One region of the Streptomyces callyspongiae genome, then DNA from elsewhere that is predicted to be linked to it. Evidence: riboswitches for the same ligand, from Rfam matches in the RefSeq annotation. Region 1 holds a riboswitch; each other region holds the start of a gene.
What was found. A riboswitch is a leader RNA that binds a small molecule or an ion and turns the genes downstream of it on or off. The one in region 1 is predicted to bind cyclic di-AMP.

Region 1 (3,345 bases):
CGCACGCATGAACGACCTCCAAACATTCGGGGCGTGGCGCGCCGTCGCGCCGTGGACGTACTCGAAGGACGCCCCGAGTCCGCTTCCGAGTCGAACCCGCGGCGACAGGTTTCGCCTGTCGTCGGCCGTTGTCGGTGGCAGTGTTCCGGGTTCCGCTTTTCGTGGCCTCCGGTGCCGCAACGGTGCTGCCCGGGCCGTGGGACTGCCCGGTTCGGCGGGATGGACGGGTGAACCGCCGCCCGGCGCCCCCGTGCGGGTGAGCAGGCTGATCCGGGCGGGTGACCCGGTGGCGGGGTGGCTCGTTGGTCCCGGCATGGCTGTGATGCTCACGCAGTGGTCGCCGGTGCCGTGGTCGGGGGAAACGGTTTCCCGTCCGTCGCCGCCGCCTGCCGAGGGGACTGCGCCCACGCCGATCTACGAGTCGTTGGTGCGCGAGTGGGCGCGTGCGGGCCGGGCCGTTCCCGGCGGACTCCGGGGCGACAGTGGCGCATCGGGCATGGCCGAGGTGGGCCGGTGGCCCGCTGAGGATCGTGCGCCCCATCCGTACGGCGTCGCGCCGGGGGCCTTCGGCTCCTTCGCGGAGGCGGTGCCCGCGCAGGAGACCGGGACGCGGGACGTCTCCGGTGCGTACGGGCGGCCCGCACGCCACCTCTCCGCCGTCGTGCAGTCGGGCACCCAGCCGCACGTCTCCGGGTACGGCGACGGCGGCGGCGAGGGCCGTCCCGACGGCTGGGGGTACGGAGAGGGGAGCCGGTCGGACCGCGCTGCCGGGAGCGGCGGGGCGTCCCCGGGCCGCGGCGGCGAGACGTCCACCGCCCAACTGCCGGATTCCGGGGCGGCGTCGGGCGGCCCGGCCTGGGAGCGCGTGCGCATCCTGTGACGCACGGCCGTGCCACCGACCCGGCCGGACCGCCCGGTGCGCGAGGCGCCGCACGGGCGGAAGTGACGCCTCCTCATGGGTGCACGACGTGACGGATCTGTGATCACCCTCGGAGCCGGCACGCTGACGCCAGGTGTCGGCGTGTCCGTAATGGCGTCCGATGAGTCAAGCGTCCCCGTCAAAGCATCGGCAAAATCGACGGACGGGCTTGGAATCGCCGAGCCAGGTCTATTAACGTTCGATAACGCAGCGCGGTCGTCACTGCCGTCACACCAGGCGGCTCCGTGCACTGTCGCCTAATCCTTCACGTGTTTCACCGCGCGGACGCATCGTGCGGATGAAGCATCGAGGGAGCCGGGGAACCACCAACTCCGGGGTGAATCGAACGGCCCCAGCCGGGGCCCGACGTAGGAGACCTTCCTGCTCCGAACCCGTCAGCTAACCCGGTAGGCGCGAAGGAAGGAAAGGAGAGCGCCCTCGTGGCGTCCACCAGATTCGCCCCCGAGGCCGGCGGAGCACCCGAGGCCTACGGGCCCGCGCGCCTGTACGGCCACACCGGCCCCACCACGTCCTTCCCGCAGGTCGTCCCGACCGGCGGCAGCACCGGCGGCTCCGACGACACACTGACGGGACTGCCTCCCTACGCCGAGGGCAACGCCGCGGACGCGTCCGACTGGGCCTACGGCCCCGAGGACGACGGGTCCTACGGCGAGTGGAATCCGACCGCCGAGTCCGTGCGCCCGGTGCGCGGCCGGCACCGCGTGGCGAAGCAGCGCGGCGGCATGGCCCGCAGCGGAGCGGTGCTGGGGGTCGGCATGATCGCCGCGGTCGGAGCGGGCGGCATGGCGGGAGCGAAGGAGCGGCCCGCGGCCATGTCCGTGCCCGACCTCGACTCCCTCGCCGGGTCCGTCGCCGGCGAGCTGCCCGACCGTCTCGCCGGCCTCGTCCCGGACGGCGGCGACGAGAACGGCACCGCCACGGTCGCGTCCCCGGCGCCGCTGACGTCCGTCACCGCGGTCGCCCCCGACACCGGCGCGGACACCACCACGGACACCGATGCGGGCGACGCGCTGCGGGCCCGCATCCTGGAGCAGGCCGCACAGCAGCAGAGCGCGGCCGACGCCACCGCCCGCGAGGAGGCCGAGAACGCCGCCGCGCAGCAGGCGTCCCAGGCCGCCGCGGACAAGGCGGAGGCGGCGCGCAAGGCGGAGGAGGAACGCAAGCGGAAGGCTGCCGAGGAAGCCGCGCGCAAGGCCGAGCAGGAGCGGCTGGCACGTCTGGCCGCCAGCTACACGGCACCGGTCACCTCCTACACCCTCACCTCCGGCTTCGGAGCCGCCGGGAGCATGTGGACGGCCGACCACACCGGCCAGGACTTCGCCGCCCCCACCGGCACCCCCGTGTCCGCCGTCCATGCCGGAACCGTCAAGGAAGCCGGCTGGGCGGGCAGTTACGGCTACCGGATCGTGCTCGAACTCGAGGACGGCACCGAGGTCTGGTACTGCCACCTGTCGTCGATGAACGTCTCCGTCGGTACGCAGGTCACCACCAAGGACGTCATCGGGAACGTCGGGGCCACCGGCAACACCACCGGACCCCACCTGCACCTGGAGGTCAGGCCGGGCGGCGGCGACCCGATCGACCCGCTGGCCTGGCTGCGGAGCAAGGGCCTCGGCATCTGACGGGCCGCATGGCCCCCCACGACAGCCGGACGGGTGCCCCCGTCCCGTCCGGCACACTCCACCCCCCACATCGCGTCCCGCCACGAGGACGCGACCGCCGTCCCGTCGCCGGACGGGACCGCGTCGTCCTCCCCCACGGCAGCGCTCGTCTCCGGAAGGGACGGGGCGGCGGTCACCGGGGACGGTACGTCCCCTCCTTCCCGGACTCCGGCGGCCCTGGTGCATACCCCCCGACACCAGGGCCGCCGGTCTCCTCCGGCAACGCGGCAGGGACCCGCGGCAGAGCGGGCACCCGCCGCCCCGTCACCCGGCAGGCGGCACCTCCCCGTTCAGCGCCGCAGCTGCCCGTAGGCATGGCGCACGTGCAGACGCACCACCCGGCGGCGCTGGTCGACCATCGCCGCCCGGTACTCGCTCCAATCGGCGTGCTCCCCCGAGATCGCCCGGTAGAGGTCGACCAGCTCCTCCACCGTCCGGTCGTACGGATCCGCCGCCATCTCCGACAGCTCCGCGTCGCCCTCCGCCACCGTCCAGGCCCAGCCGTCCGCCGTGGAGACGTGGTAGCTCGCCCGGGAGTCCCGGGCGAGGTTCCTGGTCTTGGCCCGGTCCGCGGTCACCGAGACCCGCACGATCCGCTCCTGCGGATCGTAGGCGTGCAGCACGTTCGACAGCTGCGGCCGTCCGTCCCGCTTCAGGGTCACCAGAACCCCCTGCTTCCGGTCGGACAGCAGCGACAGCAACGCCTCCTGCGGCACCTTCTCGTCCACCGCGGGCTCCTTTCGC
Region 2 (3,345 bases), on a different contig from region 1:
GCCGCGCTGCTCGGCGGGTTCCTCTTCCAGCTGGGCGCGCTGCGCGCCGGTGGGGCCCGGGTACTGCCCGGCATGCTGCACGGGGCGCTGACCATGCTGGTCACCGGTGTCGCGATGGTCGGCCTCCAGCAGGCCGACGGCATGGACGTCAACAACCCCAAGGTGGCGCTCAAGCTGGCGCTGCTGGTCGTCGTGCTGGGCCTGGTCTACGTCAAGCGGGACGAGGAGCGCCTGGCCGCGCCGCTGTTCGCCACCGTCGGAGCCCTGACGACCGCGAACGTGTTCATCGCCGTCCTGTGGACCTGACCCGGCCGGTTCCGCGGAGCGCGGCGCCGACCGGGTCCGGGACGGGAACGATCGGGGAGGGTGGGCTCAGGCGGGGCGGACCGCGCTGTGGAAGGGCATGTAGTCGATCGACTCGTACTTGATCACGTCGCCCGGCTTCGGTGCGTGGATCATCTGGCCGTCGCCGACGTAGATGCCGACGTGGCTCACGTCGTCGTAGAAGAAGATGAGGTCGCCGGGTCGCATCGCGGAGCGGGACACCGTGGTGCCGATGTTCACCTGGTCGAAGGTGGTGCGGGGCAGTGACACCCCGGCCGCGGCCCACGCGGCCTGGGTGAAGCCCGAGCAGTCGAACGAGTTGGGTCCGGTGGCGCCCCAGACGTACGGCTTGCCGAGCTGGGCCTTCGCGAAGGCGATGACCTCGTCCGCCCGGGTGCTCGACGAGCTGCCGGTCGAAGTGCCGGTGGAGCTCCCGGAGCTCTGCTGCTGCTCCTGCCGCTCCGCCTCGGCGGCCTCGGCCCGGCGGCGCGCCTCGGCCTCCTTGCGCCGCTCGATGGCCGCGAGCCGCGCCTTCTCCTCGGCGGTCAGCTTCGACAGCAGGTCCCGTGCGTCGGCGAGTTTGCCCTGCACCTTCTGCTTGCTCTTCTTCAGCCGCTTCTGCGCGTCGGTGAGCGAGGAGAGCTCCTGTGCCGCCTCGGTCCGCTTGACCGCGGCATCGGTGCGGCGCTCCTCGAAGTCCCCGACGGCCTTCTTCTGGCGTGCCGTCATCCGCTGCATCACGTGCTGCTGGGTGAAGTAGCCCTGCGGGTCCTCGGACAGCAGCAGGGTGGCCGTGCCGGACATGCCGCCGGTGCGGTACTGGGCGGCCGCGTAGCGCCCGAGAGCGCGGCGGGCGTCGTTCACCTTCGCGGTGCGGCGCGCCACTTCGTCGAGGAGGTCGTCGACCTTCTTCCGCTTGTTCTCCGTCTTCTCCTTGGCCGCGTTGTAGCGCTGCGTCTGGGTTCCGGCCTGCCGGTAGAGCGTGTCGACCCGCTGCCGCACCTCTTCGAGGGTGGGTTCGTCGTCGTTCGGTGCGGCGACCGCGTGCTGTGCGGACAGCAGGCTGACGGAGGCCAGCGCGGCGGTGGTGACGCCTATCGTGCCGTTCCGCGAGGCGGCGGTCTGCAGAATGCTGGGTCGCGGCTTGCGATGGGAGGCCAAGGCCGACGGCTCCTTCCGGTCACCGCCTACCGGGTTAGCTGACGGGTTCGGGCCTGGAAGGCGGCCCTACGGCCCGGCGGGTTCCGGGCCGATTCACCCCGGGGGCGCCCCTTCAGCGGCGAAGGCTGCGCCCGGAGGAGGGTCCCCGGCTCCGGCGTGTGGTGTGCCCTGCGGGCACGCCGGACTCGGCGGAGGCCGTCCGTGCCGGCCTGTCACCGGCGAAGTTGCGGACTGCCTGGCACGGCACCGTAGCGAAGGTGTGGTGCCGGTGTGAAGGCGGTGACCGAAACGTCCGATATCTTTTTGTGACCTTCCGGAGGCCGCCCGGTGCTGTCCGGGAAGCGGCCTAGACTCGGACGACGATGAGCAGCCTCTTCGACGACAGTTTCCTGGCGGGTCTCGCGTCCGGGGATTCCGCCCCGCCCCACGGTGACGGGCCCGAGCCGCCCTCCGAGCACTCCGAGCCCGAGGAGGTGCCCGACGGCCTGTTCAGCGGGAGCTACGCGGGCCGCGGCGGGGACGGGCGGGACGCCTTCTACCGGGACGGTGCGCCCCGGCCGGTGGTCGACGTCGACGCCCTGCTGGAGGGGATGAACGAGCAGCAGCGCGTCGCCGTGCTGCACCAGGGGTCGCCGTTGCTGATCGTCGCCGGCGCGGGATCCGGCAAGACCCGGGTGCTCACCCACCGGATCGCGCACCTGCTCGCCGCCCGGCACGTCCACCCGGGGCAGATCCTCGCCATCACCTTCACCAACAAGGCGGCGGGCGAGATGAAGGAGCGGGTCGCGGAGCTCGTGGGGCCGCGTGCCGAGCGCATGTGGGTGTCCACCTTCCACAGCGCGTGCGTGCGGATCCTGCGGCGGGAGAGCAAGAAGCTCGGTTTCACGTCCAGCTTCTCGATCTACGACGCCGCCGACAGCAAGCGGCTGATGGCGCTCGTGTGCAAGGACCTCGACCTGGACCCGAAGCGCTATCCGCCGAAGGTCCTCAGCGCGCGGGTGTCGAACCTGAAGAACGAACTGGTCGACGAGGAGGACTTCGCGGCCAAGGCGTCGGACGGGTTCGAGAAGGCGCTGGCAGAGGCGTACACGATGTACCAGGCGCGGCTGCGCGAGGCCAACGCGCTGGACTTCGACGACATCATCATGACCACGGTGCACCTGCTCCAGGCGTTCCCCGACGTCGCCGAGCACTACCGGCGCCGCTTCCGCCACGTCCTGGTGGACGAGTACCAGGACACCAACCACGCCCAGTACATGCTGGTGCGGGAGCTGGTGGGCACCGGCACCGGGCCGGGGGAGGAAGGCCCGGGCGAGGACGAGGAGGCCGGACCGGGGCGAAGGATGGCCGAGCTGTGCGTCGTCGGCGACGCCGACCAGTCCATCTACGCGTTCCGCGGCGCCACCATCCGCAACATCCTCCAGTTCGAGGAGGACTACCCCGACGCCACCACGGTGCTGCTGGAGCAGAACTACCGCTCGACGCAGACGATCCTCTCGGCGGCCAACGCCGTGATCGAGCGGAACGAGAGCCGGCGGCCGAAGAACCTGTGGACACAGTCCGGTGCCGGTACCCGCATCACCGGCTACGTCGCGGACACCGAGCACGACGAGGCCCAGTTCGTCGCCGAGGAGATCGACCGGCTCACGGACGCGGGCGAGGCGACCGCGGGAGACGTCGCGGTGTTCTACCGCACGAACGCGCAGTCCCGTGTGTTCGAGGAGATCCTGATCCGGGTCGGCCTGCCGTACAAGGTCGTCGGCGGCGTGCGCTTCTACGAGCGGCGCGAGGTCCGCGACATCCTGGCGTACCTGCGGGTGCTGGCGAACCCCGAGGACGCCGTCCCGCTGCGGCGGATCA
Region 3 (3,345 bases), on a different contig from region 1:
TGCGCAGACACGACGCCGAGGCGCAGCGCCCCGTCACCGTCGACGGCCTGCTCGGGGTCCACCCCCGGGTGCGGGAAGGGAGGCTGACGGTCCGCCTGGACGAGTTCCTGGCGCGCACCGAGGAGTTCCGCACCGTGCGCGTGCCGGCCCACCGTGCCTGGACCGAGCGGCGCGAGGCGGTCCTGGCCTCGGCCCGCGACCGGCTGGGCCTCGACCGGTTCCGCCCCCGCGTGCAGCCCGGATTCGTACGGAACCGGCTGATCGACGAGGTGTACCTGCCGCTCGTCGGGGACGCGCTGGCCCGCCAGATCGGCACGGCGGGAGCGGACGGCGGGGCCGCGGGGCAGGGCATGCTGCTGCTGTTGTCCCCGCCCGGCTACGGCAAGACCACGCTGATGGAGTACGTCGCGGCGCAACTCGGCATGCTCTTCGTGACGGTGGACGGGCCGGCGCTCGGCCGTCGCACCACCTCGCTCGACCCGGCGGCGGCACCCGACGCGGCGGCGCGGCGCGAGCTGGAGAAGATCGACCTCGCGCTGCGCCTCGGGGACAACGTGCTGCTCCATCTGGACGACATCCAGCACACCTCGCCGGAACTGCTCCAGAAGTTCATCCCGCTGTGCGATGCGCAGCGGCGGATCGAGGGCGCCGACCGCGCCTACGACCTGCGGGGCAAACGGTTCGCCGTGTGCATGGCGGGCAATCCGTTCACCGAGTCGGGCGGCCGCTTCCGTATCCCGGACATGCTGGCGAACCGGGCGGACGTGTGGAACCTCGGAGACGTGCTGGGAGGAAGGGAGGACCTGTTCGCACTGAGCCACGTCGAGAACGCCCTGACCGCACACCCGGTGCTGGCGCCGCTGGCCGACCGGGAGCGGGAGGACCTGGACCTGCTGGTCGGGATGGCCGAGGGCGACCCGGGCGCGACCGCCGACCGTCTCGTCCACCCCTACGGCCCGGAGGAGCGGCAGCGCGTCGTCGCGGTGCTGCGCAACCTGTTGCGGGTGCGGGACACCGTGCTGCGCGTGAACGCCGCCTACATCGCGTCGGCGGGAGAGGCGCAGGAGTTCCGTACGGAGCCACCCTTCCTGCTCCAGGGGTCCTACCGCGACACCAACCGGTTGGCCGGACGTCTCTCCGGAGTCATGAACGACGAGGAGCTGGAGCAGCTGCTCGACGACCACTACGCGGCCGAGGCGCAAGCGCTGGCCTCCGGCGCAGAGGCCGCGCTGCTGAAGCTGGCGGAGCTGCGGGGACGCCTCGGCCCGGCCCAGCGGACCCGCTGGGCCGAGCTCAAGCGGGAGTTCGGGTAGGGCGCGGGCGGGGTCCGCGCGCGGCGGTCACCTGATCACGAGTTGCTGCCCGGGCAGGATCAGGTCCGGGTCGCCCCCCACGACGGAGCGGTTGTCGCGGTAGATCTGCTGCCAAGTGGTGCCGTGGGCCGCGGCGATTCCGCTGAGGGTGTCGCCGGAGCGCACGGTGTAGGCCGTGCCGGACGACGCGGGCCCCTGGGTGTTCTGCTGGGGAGCGGACGGTTGCGGCGGCGCCGGTTGCGGGGCCGTCTCCTGGGGGGCGGGCGGCTGGGGAGCGGGCTCCGGCGCCACGTCGGCGGACGGTGCGGTGGAGGTCAGACCGCCCTGGCTGCCGCAGATCGGCCAGGCACCCGGCCCCTGCATCTCCAGGAGCTCCTCGGCCACACTGATCTGCTGGTTCTTGGTCGCCAGGTCGGCACGCGAGGCGTACCGGGTGCCGCCGGCCGCTTCCCAGCTGGACTGGGAGAACTGGAGGCCGCCGTAGTAGCCGTTGCCCGTGTTGATTCCCCAGTTGCCGCTCGACTCGCACTGGGCGACCTGCTCCCAGGTGTCCACGGAAGCCGCTCTGGCGTTCGATGCCGAGATCAGGGGGAGGGCGAACGCGGCACCCGCCGTTCCGGCCAGAGTGGCGATGCGGGCACGCGTACTGGAGAGACGAGCGCGATACTTGCCAGTGAACAGCATGATGTCTCCTCACCGACGCCTGCGAGGTGAGCTGTCGGGCTCGGGCCGGAGAGTGCCCGTCCGTCCGCTGCCGCGGGCGGATACGCCCCGAGCCGCTCCCTCCTTCGGGTGCGGCGGCCTACCTGGGTCCCCCGCTCCTGCCTACGGCGCTCACGCGACGGAGTTGCCGCGACCGCCGGCAGGATTCGGCGTGACGGTCGCGGTGCCCGTCAGGTGACGAGCGATGCGACCGTAAGCACATCGGACCGGAGTGTTCAAAAACCGACATTCGGGGTGCGGAGTTGGTGTCGCACCTGTGGCGCCAGGCGTTCGCGCTGGTGGGTGCGGCGTGTCGGCAACAGGGGGCGCTCGGCGGGACGTCACCCGGGTGGGCGCAGACCGAATGCGACGCGCCACTGGCGGTCCTGACGCCGCGTCGATCCGACACCGAGGCGTCCGCCGTGTGACGAACGTGTGTGGCGCGGGGGTGCCTGCTCTCAAATTCTCGATGTGAAAACGGGCACGAACGGGCATATGTCGACGTCTCGGGTGGCCCGGGGCGTGAAGGTGCGTTGACCGCTTCGCGGTCGATCTGTAACGCTACGATCGCCATGGGCGGAGTGGTCGCCGTCCATGGAGGCACCCTGTTCGGGGTGGCCGGCAGGGGGAGAACCAAGGATGGAAGGTGGCAGAAATTACCGAGTGAAGTCTGCTTCCTCTTGAACTTGTGTGCCGGCACTGGGGGTCGGAGAGGTGACTCTCCGCGGCGTTTCGACGGTACGGGCCAGTGTACGTTCGCATTCACATGCCTGGATTTCGGTTGCCTCGATGCGTCGGGAACGGCCGGGGTCTTCGCGGGGAGACCGAGCAGTGACAATTCGTATCATTGTGGCCGACGATCGACGCCTCATCGCGGAGACCCTTTCGGGAGCACTCGCGCAGGTACGGGGTTTCGAAGTCGTGGAAACGCTCGACGACAGCCGCCAGATCATTCCTGCGGTGCGGCGCACCAAACCGTCGGTTGCGGTTCTGGGGGTTTGCGAGCCCGCCGGGAACGAGATCCGGCTTGCCGATGAACTCCGCGTCGCCGTGCCCGGCTGCGGAGTTGCCGTCATCACCTCACGTCCGTCCAGGGAGGTGATGAGACGTGCTGCGGGCGGCGCGTTCAGCGTGATCCCGAGTCATGCGCGACTGAACCATCTGATCCATGCGATCCGGGGGATCGTGGCGGGCTGTCACACGATCGACCCGTCGCTCCTGAGGGCGCGGCGCACCGGTCGTCCGCTGAGCGAGCGGGAGAGGGAGGTGCTGCGATTGACGGCTGACGGAGCTCCGATCAAGGAGATAGCGGCCGAGCTCTACCTGTCTC
Region 4 (3,345 bases), on a different contig from region 1:
GGGATCGACTGGGTCACCGAGCACGCGGCCAAGCCGGCGGTGGCGAACATGAGTCTCGGTGGGGGTGTCGACGGAGTCCTCGACGACGCCGTCGAGCGGTCCATCGACTCGGGCGTGACGTACGCGATCGCCGCCGGCAACGGCAACATCCTCGGTTGGCCGCAGGACGCCTGCGACTCCAGCCCGGCGCGGGTGCCGGCGGCGATCACCGTCGGCGCCACCGACCGGGAGGACCAGCGCGCCTCGTTCTCCAACTACGGGACGTGCGTCGACCTGTTCGCACCGGGCGTGGACATCGTCTCGGCGTGGAACGACGGCGGGAGCGACACGCTCAGCGGCACCTCGATGGCGACCCCGCACGTCACAGGCGCCGCAGCGCTGTATCTGTCGCAGCACCCCTCCGCGGGGCCTGCGCAGGTGCGGGACGCCGTGGTGGACAACGGGACGGCCGGTGTGGTGGGCGACCCCCGCACCGGGTCGCCGAACGTGCTGCTGTACTCGCTGTTCTGAGCCAGGACGGCGACGTCCGATCGCCCCGTCGCGGCCGGTGGGCCGCGGCGGGGCGATGCCGTGCGAGGGGCGGTGCGGCCGCTCAGACGGACAGCGGCACCTCGTGGATCTGTGCGGCGGGGTGGCCGGTGCGCTCGTGGACGCGCTGCACCGCCTCGCGGGAGGGTGCCTCGGACAGGCAGTAGACGACTCCGGCGTCGGGGTCGGCCCAGGCCCGCTCGAAGTGCACGTTCTCCTCACCCTCGATCGCCAGGTCCGCCTGGTGGGCTTCCCTGAGCTGGTCGGCGGTGATCCCCTTCATCCCTTCGTGGACGTCCATGAACCTGGCCATGACGATGCACCTCCGAATTCGTGCGTGCCCTTCCATCGTGCTCCCGGACACCGGCGCACGGCCACTGCCACGGCCCGGCACCGGAACAGAGGACTGTCTCGGGACACCCGGCCGCAGCACTGGGCGACCGTCCGCTCACCCGGCGCGAGCGATCCGGATCAGGCGCGCGCGGACTCGCACACCGAAAATCAACCAAAGGCCGCAGGGCGGACATGCCGGCCCTCGGTGGTCGCGCCCGGCATCCGACGTACCACCGGACACCAACACGCGGAAATAATCGGACATACGACGCACACTGCGGCCCTGTGGCTGGACTCACACGACCCGGTACCGCTTCTTCGGGAACCGAGGAGACCCGCGCCACCTTGATTCTCAATTCCCTTTGCACGCAGACCGCTTAGGAATCGGAAGCACAGAGCCCCTCTCACGCTCGGAAAAGACGCCGTTGCATAGCGTCCACAAGTTCCCCCGCCGGAAGATCGGAAAGGCGAAACAGGGCATTCCCGCCGCTTGTCTCCGTCAATTCGGCTGTGTTCCTATGTGCTCGCTTCCGCACGACATGGCGGGAGCTCCGCACCCGGAACGCCGAATCCTGCCGGCCGGTGGCGGAAAGCGCAGCAATCAACAGCGGCAGGAGCGGGGGAACCAGGTAAGCGCCGTACCGCACTGCGGTCCGGCTTGGGGTGAAGCCATGCCTCGTCACGCCCACGCGGGACGGGAATTGGCCGGGCACTTCTTCTCGCCCGAATCCGACAGCTCACCTCGCAGGCGTAAGAGAGGAATCACGCCCATGTCCCGTGGACGCCACCGTCGCCCGCGTATCCAGATCAACTCCCGTCAGCTTTCCCGCCTTTCCGCCGTGCTTGTGGCAGGCGGGGCGCTCGCCGCGCCCCTCGCCGCTGCGGGCACCGCGCAGGCCGCCCCGCAGGGCGCCCAGCACGCCGCTGCGGCCGGCACCGTGAAGACCTCCGCCAAGGCCGAGCAGCAGGCCGCGGAGACCTACACCGTCGCCAGCGGCGACACCCTCTTCCGGATCGCCGAGGCCCACGAGGTCGACGGCGGCTGGCAGAGCCTCTACAAGGCCAACAAGGAAACGGTCGGCGACAACCCCGACCTGATCTTCCCCGGCCAGGAACTGACCCTCGAGGCCGCGCCGGCCCCGAAGAAGCAGGGCGGGGACGAGCAGTCCTCCGCCTCCACGGCGAGCGCCGACCAGGCCTCCTACCCGGACAACCTGGACGGCTGGATCCGCGAGGCGCTGTCCATCATGCAGGAGAACGGCATCCCGGGTACCTACGAGGGCATCCACCGCAACATCATGCGCGAGTCCAGCGGTGACCCGAGCGCCATCAACAACTGGGACATCAACGCCCAGAACGGTACGCCCTCCATCGGGCTGCTGCAGGTCATCAAGCCGACCTTCGACGCCTACCACGTCGACGGCACGGCCTGGGACCAGTACGACCCGGTCGCCAACATCGTGGCCGCCTGCAACTACGCGGCGGACCGCTACGGATCGATCGACAACGTCAACGGCCCCTACTGAGCGGACGCCGCAGACGACACCGGGCTCAGGCCGCTTCCCCGTCCCGGCGGGGAAGCGGCCCGAGTCGTTCCCGGGCGCCCTCGCAGGCGTCCTCCCGGCCGTCGGCACACCGGCACACCGGCCGGCGCGATTCAGTCCGGCAGGGCGGACGAGCCGCCCGCGTCACCGTCGTGGTGAAGGGGCATGCGGCCGCCGGTCAGCGGCCGGCCGGATCCGCCGCGGCGCGACGCCACCACCTCCGCCGCGATGGACAGCGCCACCTCCTCCGGCGTCCGTGCCCCCAGGTCGAGCCCGATCGGCGAGTGCAGACGGGCGAGTTCGGCCTCCGTCAACCCTGCCTCCCGCAACCGCGCGAGACGGTCGGCATGGGTGCGGCGCGACCCCATCGCTCCGACGTACGCCACGGGCAGCCGGAGCGCACGCTCCAGCAACGGCACGTCGAACTTCGGATCGTGGGTGAGGACGCACACCACGGTGCGCTCGTCGACGGCAGTCCGGTCCAGGTAGTCGTGCGGCCAGCCGACGACGACCTCGTGGGCCTCCGGGAAGCGTTCCGTCGTGGCGAACACCGGCCGGGCGTCGCAGACCGTGACGTGATGGCCGAGGAACCGGCCCGTCCGCACCAGTGCGGCGGCGAAGTCGACCGCGCCGAACACCAGCATCCGGGGCGGCTCGACGCTGGACTCCACCAGGAGCCTGACCGGCTCGCCGCACCGGCTGCCCTCTGCCCCGACCTCGAAGGTGCCGGTGCGTCCCGCCTCCAGCATCGCCCGTGCCTCGGCCGCCGCGGTGCGGTCCAGTTCCGGCGGGCCGCCCAGGGAGCCCGAGCGGGCGGCGCCGCGCGGCGTGCTGCCGTCCGGCCGCACCAGCAGCGCGCCGCCCAGGAGTTCGGGCGGCCCCGCCACCGCGCGGACGAGGGCCGCTGACTCCCTGCGCGCGCCTGCCGCGAGCGCCTGGG

Region 2: another riboswitch for cyclic di-AMP. It lies ahead of ACL06G_RS17590 (C40 family peptidase); the one in region 1 lies ahead of ACL06G_RS18300 (M23 family metallopeptidase).
Region 3: another riboswitch for cyclic di-AMP. It lies ahead of ACL06G_RS04680 (LysM peptidoglycan-binding domain-containing protein); the one in region 1 lies ahead of ACL06G_RS18300 (M23 family metallopeptidase).
Region 4: another riboswitch for cyclic di-AMP. It lies ahead of ACL06G_RS14130 (transglycosylase SLT domain-containing protein); the one in region 1 lies ahead of ACL06G_RS18300 (M23 family metallopeptidase).

Annotation. Positions count from the first base shown of each region.
Region 1 covers NZ_JBJZOM010000019.1:77,855-81,199, forward strand. Annotated here, with positions in the region: gene ACL06G_RS18290 (hypothetical protein) at 1-9, opposite strand, end outside; gene ACL06G_RS18295 (hypothetical protein) at 314-880, shown strand; cyclic di-AMP (ydaO/yuaA leader) riboswitch at 1,190-1,347, shown strand; gene ACL06G_RS18300 (M23 family metallopeptidase) at 1,360-2,562, shown strand; gene ACL06G_RS18305 (PPOX class F420-dependent oxidoreductase) at 2,892-3,329, opposite strand.
Region 2 covers NZ_JBJZOM010000018.1:38,706-42,050, reverse strand. Annotated here, with positions in the region: gene ACL06G_RS17595 (hypothetical protein) at 1-306, shown strand, start outside; gene ACL06G_RS17590 (C40 family peptidase) at 373-1,485, opposite strand; cyclic di-AMP (ydaO/yuaA leader) riboswitch at 1,494-1,652, opposite strand; gene pcrA (DNA helicase PcrA) at 1,848-3,345, shown strand, end outside.
Region 3 covers NZ_JBJZOM010000004.1:86,755-90,099, reverse strand. Annotated here, with positions in the region: gene ACL06G_RS04685 (DNA repair ATPase) at 1-1,313, shown strand, start outside; gene ACL06G_RS04680 (LysM peptidoglycan-binding domain-containing protein) at 1,341-1,997, opposite strand; cyclic di-AMP (ydaO/yuaA leader) riboswitch at 1,999-2,156, opposite strand; gene ACL06G_RS04675 (response regulator transcription factor) at 2,847-3,345, shown strand, end outside.
Region 4 covers NZ_JBJZOM010000012.1:135,589-138,933, forward strand. Annotated here, with positions in the region: gene ACL06G_RS14120 (S8 family peptidase) at 1-510, shown strand, start outside; gene ACL06G_RS14125 (SCO4226 family nickel-binding protein) at 593-841, opposite strand; cyclic di-AMP (ydaO/yuaA leader) riboswitch at 1,445-1,627, shown strand; gene ACL06G_RS14130 (transglycosylase SLT domain-containing protein) at 1,632-2,387, shown strand; gene ACL06G_RS14135 (XdhC family protein) at 2,519-3,345, opposite strand, start outside.